3 regions of the Chryseobacterium bernardetii genome follow, and region 1 is predicted to be linked to each of the others. Evidence: riboswitches for the same ligand, from Rfam matches in the RefSeq annotation. Region 1 holds a riboswitch; each other region holds the start of a gene.
What was found. Region 1 has a riboswitch for cobalamin ahead of EG339_RS23340 (TonB-dependent receptor plug domain-containing protein). Riboswitches for the same ligand answer to the same signal wherever they lie in the genome.
Positions count from the first base shown of each region.

Region 1 (4,346 bases):
TCATCTGCAGAACATCTCCTAATTTCCCTCCATTATTGAATGAGAAAATATTATCCTGTTTAAGGCTTAGATCTGAAGTTACAAAAGTTACTTCAGCATTTGGAGTACCATATTTTCCTTCGTTTGCAATCAGAAATCCATTGGCGTAATCAATTCTAGGCTGTAATTCATCACTACTGTCGGTGCTACATGATGCAACACCTAAAAGAAGTACGAAAGCAAAAAGAAGATGTAAAAGTTTGTTTAGTTTCATATGATTTAAAAATTAATTGTTACGTAAATACTATAATTTCTTTTCGGCATTGGATAATCAAATACTGTTTGATACACAATATTTGTAAGATTATTTACCTTAAATCCTAAAGTATTTTTTTTAAAAATATTTGCAGAAACACCTGCATTTAAAATAAAATAAGGATCTAATGCCACAGATCTTTTTTCATCTGCAGTGGTATAAGTGAGTCCATTAACAAGTCCTTGAGCATAGATTTTAAGAAAATCAAATGTATAATCTATAGAACCTGTAGCTTTATGTAAAGGAACATACATCATTTGCTTGTTAGTTTCTTTATTTACAGATTTTGAATAGGTATATCCAGCATTGATCTTTAGACTATGTCTGCCAAAATTTTTATTCCAGGTAATATTGGATTCCAATCCATAAAATTCGGCTTTATAGGTATTAAAAGGAGCCCAATATCCGTAAGATGTAGGAAGCCAGCTAATATAATTTTTAATATCCATATAATATGGGCTGAGAATAATTTTAAAATCTCCAAAATTAAACTCGTGATCCATATCTATATTGGAAGAAGTTTCAGGCTGTAAATCCAAATTGCCTCCAGGTTTCCAATAAAGATCATTAAAAGTAGGATATCTGAAGTTTTTTGAAAAACTGCCGCCTATATGATACCATTTCAAAACGTTCCATTTTCCTGAAAAAGAATACATAACCGGAGAAGAAATATCCTCTACAAAGTCTTTTTTTATTCCGGCTTCAAAGCGTAAATCTTTAAAAGCAAAATACCTTACCATTCCGGCTAAAGAAACTACATTCCGGCTAATATTACCTATATCATAACCTTCAGCTTTATTAACTTGAAACTCTCCGATTGCATTAATATTAATCTTCGGAGTTATGAAATAATTAAAGTCGTTTTTAAATATATAATTCTTTCCCTCAGCCCCAGTTGATTTAAGCAAATAGATATCTGGAAAATACTGGTAATTATCTTCAGTATAAGCAGCCTTTAAACTATTTGAAAAATTAGTTTTATTAATATCCCACGAAATCAGGCTTCGCAAAGTATTAGCTTTATACTTTGTTCTGTTACCATTTTCCTCGTAAATTATATAATGCTGTGAAGCATCAAATATCTGGCTTTGCCACGAAATAGTCTGAGCATCAGTAATTTTATAAGCTGCACCAATATTAAAGGTTGTATTATAGTATCTTCCATTGATATTTTTAAATGGAGTTGTACCCACTACAAATTCCGGCACCTCATAATCATTTGCACTTACAGCATAATTTGCAGAAGTCTTAAAGCTAAATTTTTCATTACTGTAAGAACTTTTAACAAAATTATTATAAGTACCAAAAGAAGCTGCTTCTGAAAATAGAGATCCGTGAAACCCTTTATTAAAATCAAGGATATTGTTCAGGTGAATACTGCCACCAATAGCACCTGAGCCATAAGTAACACTTCCCCCGCCTGCTTTTACTCCAATCTGGTCATATCCGAATAAGGCAATATTGTTGATATCTCCTTGACCCAAAAAATTGGAGTTAATATTAATTCCGTTCCAGACAAAAGCAGTCTGATTAGCTGAAGTTCCTCTAAATGATGGTGAAGAAACAGCACCACGTCCGTTTTCTTTAATATAAATGGAAGATTGAAACCTCAACAGCTCTGAAAGATTACTGGAGTTCTTTTCAACATCTTCAGTATTAATGATTTTCACAGGATGAAACTGTTTCACTTTGTTCATCTGGCTGTCGAAAATATAAATAGTATCAACAGCTTTCTCCTGTGCGGAAAGAAAGCAGCCATAAGATGACAAAAACAGTACTAGAAATCTTTTTATATTCATATCATTCTACTTTTCCTCCGAAAGCAATATGTTTTTTGATTATTATTCTGGCAGGTCTCCTGACTTTCGCTTTCTGTGCCTTCCCGTTTATACAGTGGCTGTGTACAGAAACTTTTATTGCGATTTACAGTTGCGGGGACAGTTTGGGAGTTTCACCCAATTCCCTTTTCATTCCAATATACTGGAAACCAAAATTTTTGCAAAGATAGTTTTTTAAATGTATTAGGCAAAAAATGAATTTTATGACTCAAAAAACCAAACCAGACCCTACTGGAAAATAGTTTCACAACCCTCATTACTTTGGTAAAATAAAAAACATTCCGGGAAGGAATGTTTTTTCTATATATGTTATTCAGCTTATTTACCCATAACTTCAGTAATTGGATTTCCAACATTTCCGCTTGGAAACTGGATTTTCAGTAATGAAGAAACCGTAGGCGCAATATCTGTCATGTGATAAGGCTTATTGCTTTCTCCCTGCTGAACTCCCCACCCCATAAAGATTAATGGGATATGTGAGTCATAAGAATTCCAAACACTGTGTGTAGTTCCTGTTTTAGAATATGGCGGCAGCATAGAATCATGAGATATCAATTGAATATCTCCGCTTCTCTGTCTGTTGATTCCGTTAATAATTCTTTGTTTAATTGGCTCAGGAATACTTGATTCAGCAACTTTATCTACAGAAACCGCATATAAAACAGTAGGATCTTTTTCCAGTTCTTTAACAGCAAAGTTTCTTACATCATCCAATTCAAGTTTACTGTCGGCCAACACTTTTCTGTCGAAATAAATCTGATAGTTATCAATCGCGTTGATTAATTTATCAGCCCCGAATTTATCTTTCAGTTTTTGATTAAGATTCTTTTCAGCATCTTCTCCAAAGAAACCTGTCGGAATTTTGTGCTCTTTTAAGAATCCTACAGAGTGTGCGCCACCGTGGTCTGCAGAAAGGAAAACGGTATACTCACCTTTACCAACCTTTGAATCCAGATAATTGAAAAATTGTGCTAAATCCTGATCTAATCTGATATAAACATCTTCTACTTCAATAGAGTTCGGGCCAAATTTATGCCCTGCATAATCCGTAGAAGCTAAATTGATTGCTAAAAAGTCTGTAATATTATCACCTCCCAATTTTTCTCCTTCCACAGAAGCTTCAGCCAACTTTAATGTGAGTGTATTTCCGAAAGGAGTATAGCGGATGTTGTCTTTTTTTGTCTGATAATCTTTTGCAAGATCATTGTAAGGGAATGTAGGTGTTTTGGCGCTTCCTAATAATCCTTCCCAAGGAGAATTGTCTGGTGCACTTTCTGTATATTGGCTGATCGGAAGTAAAGTATTCCAGCCGTTAGCAACCAGTTTTTCCGGTAAATTCTGAGAATTGAATGATTTTACCCATTGAGGAAGACCATTCATATACCATGTACTTGTGATAAAGTTTCCTGTACTGTCATCAAACCAGAAAGCTCCGTTTGGCGTATGGCCTGCAGGAAGAATAGAAGCTCTGTCTTTTAAAGAAACCCCGATTACTTTCCCCTGGAAATTTGTTGCCAGTCTCAATTCGTCCGTTACCGTTGTAGACCAAAGGTTTTTCGGAGAGTGGCTTCCCGTTTTTGTATTGGTTGTTCCTACTGGTTGAACACTGTCATCAGCAGTACAATATACGCCTTTACCTGTTTCTTTATCTGTCCAGTCGTTTCCGGCAATCCCGTGAATGGCAGGTACCGATCCTGTATAAATACAAGTATGCCCCAAAGCAGTAATGGTAGGAACATAAGGAATATGTACATTATTTAAAGAATATCCTGTATTCAAAAGTCTTTTGAAACCGTCATTTCCATATTTGTTGTAAAAACGGTATAAATAATCCCAACGCATCTGGTCTACTACCAGACCTACAACCAATTTAGGTCTTTCTAATTGAGAATTTCTGTTCTTCTGCGCATTGATTGTAACTACGGACAAAAAAGTAGCTGCCGCAATTGAAATGTTCCTAAGCATCCAAGTAAAATTTTATTGCTCACAAATTTAGGGGTTTTGAATGTTTTAGAACATGAATTTTTATTTAAATTTGATCTTTATTCAACTCTCAACATAATTCACCATGATTTTAGGAGTCTACTGGTACTTTAAATTTCCTGAAAATTTATATCATTTCAAGTTTTTTAAATTTTTCGAAGGATATGGCGGACATGCAGATAATGAAGCTGAACTGGTTGCAAGAGTTCAGGTTGGCAATACAGAAAATT
Region 1 covers NZ_CP033932.1:5,148,777-5,153,122, forward strand. The annotation lists gene EG339_RS23335 (DUF5074 domain-containing protein) at 1-253, opposite strand, end outside; gene EG339_RS23340 (TonB-dependent receptor plug domain-containing protein) at 259-2,094, opposite strand; cobalamin riboswitch at 2,127-2,302, opposite strand; gene pafA (alkaline phosphatase PafA) at 2,452-4,098, opposite strand; gene EG339_RS23350 (hypothetical protein) at 4,202-4,346, shown strand, end outside.

Region 2 (4,346 bases), 1.1 Mb from region 1:
TGTTAAAAGGTGTAGAAAATCATAAGGAGGCAAAAGCAATGGTTTTCTGGGACAAAAAGACAAAAGACGTTTATCTTAATGCAGAAAATTTACCTAAGGCCCCTGCAGGAATGCAATATCAGCTTTGGGCTATAGAAGATGGAAAACCTGTAAGTGCAGGAATGTATTCAGAAGATAAAGACAGCCAGGTTGCTTTGGCTAGTATACCTAAAGCGCAGGCCTTTGCGGTCACTCTTGAAAAAGAAGGCGGAAGCCCGGTTCCAACAATGGAAAATATGTTTGTAATGGGAGGAATTTAGTGAAAGGCAGTATATTCTAAATTACAGCATTTCTGCTTCAAAAATAAAAAAAATAAAAGCATCCGGCCGGATGCTTTTATTTTTTATGGACTTGAAAGTATTTAAGATGCAAATTCTACAGAAACTTCTTTAGCGGCAGCTACCATCGCAATTAAAGCTTTTTCGGTTTCTTCCCAATGTCTGGTTTTTAAACCACAATCCGGGTTAACCCAAAGCTGCTGGGCAGGAATTACCTGTTGGGCTTTCATCAGTAATGCTGTCATTTCTTCCTTGGATGGAACTCTGGGTGAATGTATATCATAAACACCAGGGCCAATTTCATTAGGATATCTGAAGTCTGCAAAAGCCTGTAAAAGTTCCATTTGCGACCTTGAGCATTCTATCGTTATCACGTCAGCATCCATATCAGCAATATTCTTAATGATATCGTTAAATTCTGAATAGCACATATGGGTATGGATTTGGGTAGTGTCTTCTACTCCACTGGCTGATATTTTAAAAGCTTCTACAGCCCATTTCAGATAATTCTGCCAGTCGGTTTTTCTCAATGGAAGCCCTTCACGGATGGCAGGTTCGTCAATCTGAATAATTCGGATTCCCGCCTTTTCAAGATCCTGAACTTCATCACGAATGGCCAGGGCAATCTGTTTACAGGTTTCAGAACGCGGCTGATCATCACGTACAAACGACCATTGTAAAATAGTAACAGGTCCTGTTAACATTCCTTTTACCCATTGGTCTGTTTGAGATTGAGCATATTGAGACCAGTAAACCGTCATAGGCTCCGGACGGGAAACATCTCCAAATATGATGGGAGGTTTTACGCAACGGCTACCGTAGCTCTGTACCCATCCGTTTCTGGTGAAAATAAAACCTTTCAGCTGTTCTCCGAAATACTCCACCATATCATTACGCTCATACTCTCCGTGAACAAGAACATCAATTCCTATGTTTTCCTGCCAGCGGATCGTTCTTCTGGTTTCCTCTTTTAATAAAGCATCATACTGTTCTGCCGTTAATTCACCTTTTTTAAATTTAGCCCTCCAGCTTCTTACTTCGGCAGTTTGTGGAAATGATCCTATAGTGGTTGTAGGAAATAATGGAAGCTGTAGCGCTTTTTGCTGTTGTTCTTTACGGATGTTAAAAGCATTTTTTCTTTGCGAATCCTTTTCTGTAACGGATTCAGCTCTTAGCTTTACTTCCTTATTATGGATAAGTGGTGAAGTTTTTCTGTGTGAAACTGCTTTTTTATTAGCTTCAAAGTCCTGCAGAATGTTATTGTCTGTTGTTCCGGAAGCCAATTCTTTAAGGACTGCTACTTCTTTTACCTTTTGTTTGGCAAAAGCCAGCCAGTTCTTTATTTCGGGTTCAAGGGCCGTTTCAAAGTCTAAATCACATGGTGAATGCAGCAGAGAACAGGATGGTGCAATGAAGACTCTTTCAGGTCCCAGTTTTCCGGCTGCTTTGGCTATCAGTGAAAGAGATTTTTCATAATTATTCTTCCAGATGTTTCTTCCGTCTACTACTCCAAGAGATAAGCTAAGGCTTTCAGGGATACCGTGGAGAACATCCTCCAGCTGTTCCGGGCATCTTACCAGATCAATATGCAGTACATTCACCGGAAGCGAAACGGCAAGAGGTAAATTATTCCTTAATCCTTCAAAATAAGTAGTTACAATGAACTTAAGCTTTGGAAAAAGCCTTCTGAGTTCAGCATATACAAAAGTGTAGGTTTCTTTTGCCTTTTCAGTGATATCCAATGCTAAGAATGGTTCGTCAAACTGAATCCATTCAGCACCCTGAAGCTGAAGCTTTGATACTATTTCAATATAAACAGAAAGTAGATTATGAGCGAGATCCAGTTTATCAAATCCTTCTTCTTTTTCCTTTCCTAGCAGCAAATAAGACACTAAGCCGATGATAACAGGCTTTGCATTGATTCCTGCCTGTTTAGCACCTGCAAATTCATTGAATATTTTATCTGAAGTTAATTTAAATTGTTGATTTTTAAAAAACTCAGGAACAATATAATGGTAATTGGTATCAAACCACTTGGTCATTTCCATGGCTGTAATATCCAATCCGTCTTTCTGATAGCCTCTTGCCATAGCAAAATAAAGATCCAGTTCAGAATTGTTCTTTTTAAGTGCTACTTCATGGTAACGTGCAGGGATAGCGCCTACCACAAGGCTCATATCCAGCACCTGATCATAGTAAGAAAAATCATTGCATGGAATAAGATCAATTCCTGCTTCTTTCTGAAGGTTCCAGTTTTGGCTGCAGATTGTTCTTCCTGCGGTAAGAAGTTCTTCCAAAACAATTTTGCCTGACCAATACTGTTCGCAGGCTTTCTTAAGTTCTCTTTTGCTACCAATACGCGGATAGCCCAGAATGTGAGTTTGCATTTTTACAAATTTTAGATTACACTTTATCTTCAATGCTCTTTGAAATGCTTCGAATGCCTGTACGGATAATAAACTCTTTTGAAATCAATGATATAAGCAATAGGTACAATTCTCCAAAGAGAAATGCACTGTACTATATCATCTGTATGACTCAAAAGCTTCAGACCGCGAAAGCATTGTCAATTCAGTAAAGGCAGGTCTCCTGGCTTGTAACAGTTCCGTCATCCTTCCCGCTTTTGGCAGTGGATATACAAGGACGGAAGCCTTTGGTGTGTTACTTACAGTTGCGCGACAGCTCGTGATTCTCACACGATTCCCTATTAATCTACCTTCAGTAAAACCTTTCCTGTTTGATGAAGATGGTAAAGAACATATCTGTTATCAATACAAAGAGTAACAGATTTTAATTTTGTGTAAAATTATTAAAACAGAATATATTATTAATTAAATATATTTTATTTAGTTAATTTAGCTTTTAAAGTATCTTTTTAAAGAATATAATTCTGTAAATTTGAAAGATTATAAATTGTAAAAGAATAATATTCTGTGGAACAACTTGATGATAAGGATATAAAACTACTGAAACTGCTTCAGAACAATGCCAAATTAACCGTTAAAGAACTTGCTAAGGAGATTAACCTGTCGCCTTCTCCCGTTTTTGAAAGAGTAAAGCGGCTAGAGCAGGAAGGTTTTGTGAAAAGATATGCAGCTGTACTGGATGCTGAAAAGCTAAACCGGGGATTTACGGTGTTTTGCCAGATCAAATTAAAGATCCATGACCGGTCTGTGGGATATGATTTTGTAAAAGAAATTATGGAAATTCCGGAAGTGGCAGAATGCTATAATATTTCCGGCGATTTTGATTTTCTCCTGAAAGTTCAGGTCCGGGATATGAAACACTATCAGGATTTTGTTTTTAATAAACTAGGCTCTGTAGATTCTATTGGAAGTACCCACAGTACATTTGTAATGGCTGAAGTAAAGAATAACCATGGGTTAACTTTATAAAAAGGGAGCTGTTAAAATTGGGGCATTCACAGTTTAAAAATAATCATGTTTCATGTGTTCTGCCCCAAAATACAGATTATATTGTTATTTTTATTCCGGCTGAGATATTAATACCTGGTAACGGACTTAGAAACTTTAGCTGTGAGTTTTGAAGTCTTGCTTCAGAATTCAACAGATTATTTCCCGTGATATAATATTCCAGATTTCCTATTCCTAAGCTATCGTCTTTATAAGAAATGCGCACATTAAGCAATGAAAATGCAAACATTGGAAGTTCAGGATTAATATTCTTTCCTAAGTATTTTTGTTTTAAATAATGATCCAAAGCAATATTGATACTGAAATTCTGTACATTTCCTTCCAGATTGAAACCAAAGCGGCTGGTAGGCATATTGGGCATATAATCACCATCGCTCCATTTTCTTATTGAACTATCGGCAACACTGATATTTCGTACCAGATCATAATACGCTCCTATTTCCCACTTTCCCATTTTATTAAAATCAATTTTGTAAGTAGCTTCAGCTTCAATTCCATTGATTTCAGTATCATCGGCACGCCATTCTTTGACAAGGAAAACTTCGCGGGAAATTCCGGTGTGGGCCAGATAAATATAATTTTTATAGAAAGTATG
Region 2 covers NZ_CP033932.1:4,031,592-4,035,937, reverse strand. The annotation lists gene EG339_RS18305 (anti-sigma factor) at 1-299, shown strand, start outside; gene metE (5-methyltetrahydropteroyltriglutamate--homocysteine S-methyltransferase) at 401-2,704, opposite strand; cobalamin riboswitch at 2,880-3,064, opposite strand; gene EG339_RS18295 (Lrp/AsnC family transcriptional regulator) at 3,251-3,712, shown strand; gene EG339_RS18290 (TonB-dependent receptor) at 3,789-4,346, opposite strand, start outside.
Region 2: another riboswitch for cobalamin. It lies ahead of metE (5-methyltetrahydropteroyltriglutamate--homocysteine S-methyltransferase); the one in region 1 lies ahead of EG339_RS23340 (TonB-dependent receptor plug domain-containing protein).

Region 3 (4,346 bases), 160 kb from region 1:
TGAATATCATTTCTATGCTAATTTTGGATTTTCAAGATTATTTCTTTGGGGAATCACCCTATCTTTAAGTCTACTTATAGAGATTATTACACAGTTCTTATGAAAATGCTCCATATTGACAGTATTACAAAATCTTTTGATGGCAGGCCTATTTTACAAGATATTTATCTGGGCTGTAAAACTGGTCAGATTATAGGATTATTGGGAAGAAACGGTTCCGGAAAGTCTACTTTACTCCGGATTATTTTCGGTACCATTAGTAGTGATACCCAGTTTATAAAATGTAATGATAAAGTTTTAAGAAATCTGTCTGACAGAAGGAATAAAATTTCTTATTTGCCTCAAAATTCCTTTTTACCTAAAAATGAGAAAATCAAGAAACTGATTCCGCTTTTCTGCAATAAGGAAAATACAGACTTACTGTATTCTTCAAGTCTTATCAAGCCTTTTCTGCATGAGAAACCTAAAAACCTTTCCTTAGGCGAACTTAGAATAATTGAAGCGCTTCTTATCATTCATTCTGATTCTGACTTTATTTTATTAGATGAGCCTTTTCATAGTCTTTCACCTAAAATATCCGAAGAGTTAAAAAAACTGATCCGCTTACAAATGATAAACAAGGGTATTATTATTTCAGATCATAATTACCTGGATATTTTTGATATTTCAAATGATATATACCTTCTTTCCAACGGATATTTAAAGCCAATACAAGATTTAAAAGAACTACAACGGTATAATTATCTTCCGAAAAGCATTTAATTTATATATTTGGGAATTAAAAATCTGTTATAATGATTTCAATAAACAAAGCATTTTACTTATCTGCATTCAGTATTTTTTCTTTAGCTTACGTTAAAGGTCAGAATAAAGTTCCTTTTGGTGTTGTAAAAGCTGAAGAAGGGTATGCTAATGTACGTGTACATAAGGATAATTACAGAAAAATTGTTGATAAGATCCGTATGCGTAAAGGAGATGTTTTTGTTTATGTAAAACCTGCTCCGGGAGAAACGGAATGGATCTGGATTAAATATCCTGAAAAGCAGGACGAAGACAAACCGTTTGTTCGATATGAAACCCTTGACAAGGAAGGGATGGTAAATAAGGAACGTATTGCCTTTATAGATCAGCTTCCAGCTTATACCCCTTCCAAATCTAAAAACGGAAGATCTCTTATTTTCACAGATAATTCCGATCCGAAAATTCCTACAGCCCAAAGGAGTAAAGTTGTTATTGATATTTATCCGTCCAATGCCGGCTATCGCAAAAAAGAAAAAGATGCCGAAGGAAAACTTCTTACTATAGATAAAGTAAAGCCCTGGGGAATTGGCAATGATCTTCCTGAAGGAATGACGGAAATTAAATCCATAAGACTTCAACAGCCAGGAAGAGGTTCTGTTTTTGTAAGAGAAGCCATCAAAAATATGTTCCAGCCTACAATGGATTTCAACAATGTGGGGGTAACTTCCCTGGATAACGACAATATCTTTCTTTATATGATCAATGGTTCCGGAGAAAACAGATATACAACGCTGTGGACCATCAAAAAGGGAAGAGTAATCAGCCAGATTATTTATCATAATCCGGAATAAATTCATTATTTTTGCACCGAAAAGTTTTAACGCTTATTCATCACAGAAACCGGTTCTGCATAACCGCAGATTAAAAGGGAACCGTGTGAAAATCACGGACTGTCGCGCAACTGTAAGTAACTAAAGTCTTTATCAAAAGATCCACTGTGCGAGGCATGGGAAGGAGATAAATGATGTTACAAGTCAGGAGACCTGCCGATTTCTTAAACAAGAAACTTTCGCGATTTGAAGTTTTATTGATCTGATGGATTGTTTCAGGGATTTCCAAAGTTCCTGTTATTATTCTGTTGTTTTGATACCATTTCATTTCGCTTTAATTAATAATGAAATATGACTACAGAAGAAAGAATTGAAGCTGCCGAAACCAGAATCTTTAAAGCGGTTTTTCCTAACACAACCAATCATTACGACACCCTTTTCGGGGGTACTGCCATGCAGCTGATGGATGAAGTAGCCTTCATTGCAGCTACCCGTTTCGCAAGAAAGAGAGTGGTAACAGTAAGCAGTGACAAGATCGATTTTAAAAAGCCTATTCCTGCCGGAACTATCGTAGAACTGATCGGAAAAGTTTCATACGTTGGAAAAACCAGTATGAAAGTAAGCGTTGAGATCTATACTGAACAGATGTATTCTTACGAAAGAGAAAAAGCAATTGTGGGTGATTTTACTTTTGTAGCAATTGATGAATTTAAGAAACCAATCCAAATACTATAAATAGAAGAATTTAGGGCGGCCAAAGGCCGCCCGAAACTTTTTATAAATTTTTATTTTAAGACTTTCTCTGTCTCAAGGCTTCTGTTCAAAAGCAGTTCAAAAGCCTCGCCCATTTCATCTGAAGCTCTGGTAATGGCCGTTTCAAGCATATTTCTGATCTGTTTTTCAGTAACCCCGGCTTCTGTCCAGCTTTTCCCCGAAGTATGTGAATTCAGAATGAAAGGCATGATCCTGTCAATAGAACATGCAAAAATAGCATCTGGTGTAGCTTCTTCCTCAAATTCAAGCCATAAGTTAAAAAATTCCGTACGCAGAGGCTCATCCAGGATTCCGAAGATCTTCTGTGCAGAGAGCTTTTCTCTTTCAAACTTCCCTACCATAGCTGCTTCATCGAAAAGAAAGGTGTCTCCTGCTTCAATTTCTACAAGATCATGAATGGAAAGCATTCTGATCACTCTCAACAAATCGATATCTGCACGGTTTTTTGCATAAGGATAAAGAATCTGTGCTAAAATAATAATCTGCCAAGAATGCTCCGCTGTATTTTCTCTTCGGGAATCATCTGCATTGTAATTTCTTCTCTGTACGTTTTTCAGGGCATCTACTGCCAGGATAAAATCAATCTCTTTTTGAATCTTCATCTTACTTTTCTCTGTTATATTGATCTGCCGGATACACCTTGGTTCTGGTAATCCATTTATTATTTTTCTTTTCTTTTGTGGTAACTTTTACATACCCCTCTTCGCTGCTGTCCTCTTCTTTTTCAAGCACTTTACTAAGTCCTTTATTTGGAACCACCTCATATTCTGTTGTAAAAAGATTGCAACATCCTGATTTTCCGAAAGCAATAAGACGTTTACGAACCGGATCTGTTTCAAAAAAATCAAAATTATCTGATCCCAGCTCTGTAAGTTCTTTACTTTTTACAAAAGCCATTCTTGTACTATTGAATACATATACATCATAAGATGCTGAACTATAATTTCCCATATTTCCGTTTCTTATAGCGAGGTCTTCGGTTCCGTCAAAATTAAAGTCATCAAAAATAAGAGGGCTCTGTTCCTTTGTTAGCGGTATTATTTTCCCACGCTCCAGTTTCTGCCCTTCCCCAAGATGGAGTACCAAATTATCTGATGTAAAAGTCTGTACTTTGGTGTTATTGCTGTTAAATAATTCAACAGTTCCTTTATCCATACATTTCCCATCGAAACAATTGTCTATATGGATAATGGCATCATAATTTTTCGAAGCGTCCTTAATCTCAAACTTATATTGCCCGAAACACAATGGACCTAATAGTATAAAGGCGGATAAACTCCTGTAATAATTCAAAATATTCATGTTCATAGTAATATTGGATTCAAATGTTTTATAAAAACTTTCAAACAAAAATACGAATCATAACCCCGATTTCAAAACTCAAATGTTTTTAGACAAATAGATAAGTGATAATGATGATTGATTAAACACCATTAAATCATAGCAAACAACAACATTCTATTACAGGATAACTTTGATCTTAACCAGCCAGAATGATTTCATTTTTCCAAAATTTATTAATTTTTTAGCCTTTTCTAAAGATTTCTTCCTCTAAAATAAAAATCTTCAAAAGATTATTAAAAATTTATTACACTGATTATCAAATTATTAACAAATTTATTTTCAAAATTTCACTACTTTGTATTGCATAATACCATTTTAATTACATATCTTTGTAATGTAAAATTAGAATAGGCTCAACTAGCTAGGGGCATTTTTCTAAAAATATAACCTTAATTAACAAAACTTATCAAAGATGAATACTGAAAATACCAAAGCGCAAATGCGAAAAGGAATTCTGGAATTCTGTATTCTAAGTCTCATCAATCATCGTGAAATGTATGTTTCTGATCTTATTGATGAACTGAAAAAAGGAAAACTGGATGTAGTGGAAGGGACCCTCTACCCTCTTCTTACAAGACTTAAAAACGGAGAATTTCTCTCTTACAGATGGGAAGAATCTACAGGCGGGCCGCCCAGAAAATATTATCAGATCACAGA
Region 3 covers NZ_CP033932.1:4,989,694-4,994,039, forward strand. The annotation lists gene EG339_RS22675 (ATP-binding cassette domain-containing protein) at 100-762, shown strand; gene EG339_RS22680 (hypothetical protein) at 795-1,592, shown strand; cobalamin riboswitch at 1,626-1,806, shown strand; gene EG339_RS22685 (acyl-CoA thioesterase) at 1,923-2,306, shown strand; gene EG339_RS22690 (HD domain-containing protein) at 2,357-2,947, opposite strand; gene EG339_RS22695 (XAC2610-related protein) at 2,949-3,653, opposite strand; gene EG339_RS22700 (PadR family transcriptional regulator) at 4,102-4,346, shown strand, end outside.
Region 3: another riboswitch for cobalamin. It lies ahead of EG339_RS22685 (acyl-CoA thioesterase); the one in region 1 lies ahead of EG339_RS23340 (TonB-dependent receptor plug domain-containing protein).